2 regions of the Ectobacillus polymachus genome follow, and region 1 is predicted to be linked to the other one. Evidence: riboswitches for the same ligand, from Rfam matches in the RefSeq annotation. Region 1 holds a riboswitch; the other holds the start of a gene.
What was found. Region 1 has a riboswitch for cobalamin ahead of ACM5BR_RS17160 (anaerobic ribonucleoside triphosphate reductase). Riboswitches for the same ligand answer to the same signal wherever they lie in the genome.
Positions count from the first base shown of each region.

Region 2: another riboswitch for cobalamin. It lies ahead of cbiQ (cobalt ECF transporter T component CbiQ); the one in region 1 lies ahead of ACM5BR_RS17160 (anaerobic ribonucleoside triphosphate reductase).

Region 1 is NZ_JBLREB010000006.1:44,072-46,281, reverse strand. It holds gene ACM5BR_RS17160 (anaerobic ribonucleoside triphosphate reductase) at 1-1,064, opposite strand, end outside; cobalamin riboswitch at 1,425-1,606, opposite strand; gene ACM5BR_RS17155 (oxalate decarboxylase family bicupin) at 1,736-2,210, opposite strand, start outside.
Region 2 is NZ_JBLREB010000001.1:2,245-4,454, reverse strand. It holds gene ACM5BR_RS00025 (energy-coupling factor ABC transporter ATP-binding protein) at 1-302, opposite strand, end outside; gene cbiQ (cobalt ECF transporter T component CbiQ) at 315-1,208, opposite strand; cobalamin riboswitch at 1,355-1,537, opposite strand; gene ACM5BR_RS00015 (DHA2 family efflux MFS transporter permease subunit) at 1,712-2,210, opposite strand, start outside.

The DNA of each region.
Region 1 (2,210 bases):
GGGAAAATCGCTGTTTGTCCATTACCAACACCACGTTCAGTTGATCGCAGCAATTGTTCCATCACACAACGTCCTTCCGGTGATGTATCTGTCCCATAATTAATGGATGAAAATACGACTTGATTGCCTCCGCGCGAATGAATGCTGTTCATATTATGGATAAACCCTTCCATCGCTTGATAAACCGCATTCACAGTTCGGTTTAACGCATGTTGGAGAACCCTTTCTTGTCCTGTTAACCCTTCTAAACTTGTTTCTTTATAAACGGCTATTGGAAGTTTCTTTAATTCATCAAAATCACTTCCTGTAAATTCACAAGCCTTCTTTAATTCTTTTTCATAAGTTACTTTAACGAAAGGAGCCATATAAAAATCAAAAGCTGGGATAGCTTGCCCTCCATGCATTTCATTTTGTGCAGTTTCAAGGGAAATACAAGCCATCACTGTGGCTCCATGAATACTGTTAGGACGACGTAAGGAAGCATGGTTCACTTCTAATCCATGTTCAAGCATTTGATCAAGCGGGTGTTGAACACAAGTTAAGCTCCGCGTAGGATAATAGTCAAGGTCATGGATATGAATGGCTCCGGTACGATGTAAAAAGCGATGCTCTGGTTTCAACAATTCTGAGAAAGTATAAGCTTTTGTCGTTTCACTCGCAAATTTCATCATCATCCCAGAAGGTGTTTCAGCACTCATATTGGCATTTTCTTTTGTAATATCATTAGATTCAGCTCTAATAATGGATGCAATCGTTTCAAATGATTTTCCATTTCTTGCTTTTGTTCGTTCTTCACGATATAAAATATAAGCTTTTGCTACATCTGTTCGCTCACTCTTCATAAGTTCGATTTCAACTAAATCTTGAATTTCCTCTACAGAAATTATGTCTACTTGAATTTGTTCCAAAACTTTATTACATATACTTTGAGCGAGAGTGGGGGTTACTCCCAGTTTTGTAGCTTGTTCCGCCTTTTCAATAGCTTGAATGATTTTATCTGCACAAAATGGCACAATACACTTATCTCGTTTTATTACTTCTTGATGTTTATTTATTGTTTTCATATACATCCCATTCTTTCATAAAAAAATACGATTAGTCTCTAATGTGGTATTATATATACATTTTAAAATCAATTTCATCATAATTACCGAACATAATTTGAATGTTATTCGATATTTAGATGTAGACCAAGTAGAGTATTACTTTTCCTTTTTAAAAGTTTAGACATGATCATTCGCCTTTTCAAAATATTAATTACATCTTCTTGGCGTAATTTTCGTCCAGATTTCTCACCAAATAGGGAGGGGTATCTACTGAACAAAATTAAAAAAGCTATCTCTTCAAAAGAGATAGCTTTAAATGGAAACGTTAGAAACTTGAAAAATGGTTACGTCTCCATTTCTCAATCCCCGAAGAAATGATTGATCGGTTTTATAAAGGCAGGTCTCCTGGCTTGCTTCATCCTCCGACCTCCTTCCCATGTTTTACATAACATAGTGGACTTAGGTCTTCGTCAGCTTTACAGTTGCGGGGACAGCGTTGGTTTTTCACCGAACTTCCCTATTAAACCACATATAGTGGTACCTAATTAAAACGAACACAATATATAGTTTTCTAATACAAAAATAAGTGTACCACAATTACTGAATAGAAGTAAATGTGAAAAATTAAAATTAGTTATATTCTATTAACTAAATCAATGTCTCAAGTGTTGCATCTTTTGTTCTATCATCTATTTAACGACAGGCCATTTTTCCTTGCGCAGTGCGTTCATCAATTCTGGCCCTACATGCAAGTGTTCCTCTACTAGCTCTTTTGGAGTTAGCGCCATCCATTGGTTCAATGACACGTCGGCAAAGCGATTACTCTTGAACATCTCCAGAAACCATAGGCTTTGATTGCCTGTGTTTTGGATATAATGTCCCATGGCGAACGGTACATATCCTACATCGCCGGCCCGGTAATTAAAAGTTCTGGCAGTGCCATTCGCTGCAAATACCGTCATGCGTCCAGATCCTGAGAGGTAATATTGCCACTCATCGTTATTCGGATGCCAATGCATTTCTCTCATTCCGCCTGGCTTGATTTCCACTAACGCCGCCGCAATTGTAGACGAAATGGGGAAGTTGGTGGAATCAACGATACGTACCGTCCCGCCCGGAGTTACGATCGGATCTTGTGCAAGAAGCCGATGTGTGAAGCTTTTT
Region 2 (2,210 bases), on a different contig from region 1:
TCTGCCCTGACCGAAGATGCTATAATTTGATTATCTGCATCTTGAAATACAATACCTATATTTTTTCGAAGCTCGTTTACATTTTTTTTATTTATAATTGTACCCCGATAAATAACGTTTCCCGCCTCCGGTGTATAGACACCGTTTATATTCAAGAAAAATGTGGACTTTCCTGACCCATTGGTACCCAGTACAGCTATTTTCTCACCTTCATATATATCCACACTTACACCGTTCAGCGCAGGATTTCCATTTCCATAGACGTAATACAGATCTTCGATTTTTAATATTGGATCTTCCATAATAGCCCCTTTCTATCTTGTAAAGCCCCAGAGCAGAATTAAAAATAATACGAATGCTACTGCTGTGGCAATCTGTTTTGTCTCAACCTTTTTATCTTCCTCCAAAAAAATAAGCTCTCCATCGAAACATCTGGCCTCCATGGCATCATAATATGCATTAGCCCTTTTCAAAGAAATTATCAGCATATTGCTAGCAATATTTCCAAAGGTAAAATAGGAAGTTTTCATATCACAGTACCCTTGACGAGACTCTGCAGAATTTTTCATTTTAATAAAGACATCCATTAAGATGAAAATATAACGGTAAATCATATTCATCAGTTCTATAATAATCTTTGGTATATGTGCTTTGTGAAGCACATATATAATCTCTGATGATGGAGTTGACAGTGCCATCATCTGCAAGGCACTGATAGCTGCAAACACTTTCAAGATTAAAAAAACCGCTTCCATAAGCTTTGCCTGAGAAGTATACATATAATAGAAACCAAGATATAAGTTATACTGTCCCATAGGCTGCCTTGAAAAATCAATGGCAATGGTAAAAGTGGCTAGAAGGATAAAACCTATTTGAATCAGGAGTATTGGCATATATTTATGTATGGGAAGCTCGCCTTTTATAATTGTTATATAGGCCATTGCAAGGATGACTGCCACAGATACATATGGGTTGTTCAATACAATACACAAAATCAGTGTCAGCACAGAAAGAGATACTTTAAAAGTAGGATTCCAGTGTCTGATTTTAGACATATAAGCATAATAATCAATTGAAAACCCTTCGCCGTGGTTGTGTCCCATTCTATGGCGATGGCGATGTTCCCCATCCCTACACTTCTTATTTTTCAATATAAGATAAATTATGGAAGTTAAAATCACAATACATAACATAATAATTATTCCCATGTTGCACCTCCCTTCAATTTTTATCCCATGCAAATAAAAAATCCTTTTAACTGAAGTGTTAAAAGGATTTCATGATAAAATATGCCTATTCTATGAAATAAGCAAATTAATCTTCATTATAATGCCTTCCCTATCACTCGTAGAGGTTACAGAGCAAAATATAGGCAGGTCTTCTGACTCAAGAATCATTATTTAAGTACGCCTTCCCTGTATGCAAGTGGCATATTGTACTTAAATTCATCTAATACAGCTACGGGATAGTTCAGGAATGTCACCTGATTCCCTTTTAATTAATCAAAACTGATTAAACCTATATCCTATTATTAAATTTTATTGTTCTTGTCACGAACGCTTCTATTTATAAAATATAACATGATTACTATAATTATAGAACAACATTTGATTAATTATTCAGAATTAAATGTTTCTATTAAAAAGTGGATAAAAGCAAAAAAGAAGCTAACTACCTAAAAGATAGCTAACTTCTTCGTAAGTTTCTCCCCTTATCCCCTGTTCGGCTTATTGCCTGGGGGAAGGAAAATGGATAATACAAGTGCTACTCCTGCTAAAATTGCAGCGATTAAAAATGCGTCATTAATACCGTTTACCGAGGAAACCTTCATAACTTGACCGTATAGTGCCGCCGTGCCGAGTGACGAGCCCGTTTGCGGTGATACATTTGCTACGGCTGCAATGCTCTGACCCATCTGCGTAATATTCTGGTTCATAATTGGATTCGTCGATGTAATCGCACTTGCATAGTCTGCCGCATGGAACGTTGTTTGTCTCGTCATGAATGTAACAAGGATCGCTGTCCCAATCGAACCAGCTATTGAGCGAAGTGTATTTTGCGATGCTGTCCCATGTGAAATCTGCTTCAATGGTAATGCGTTCATTCCTGCTGTCATAATTGGCATCGAGATAAACGCCATCCCGAAGGAGCGCATGATGTAAATTCCGACAATCGTAGCATAAGGGGTATCCAGCGTAAGCTTAGATAGC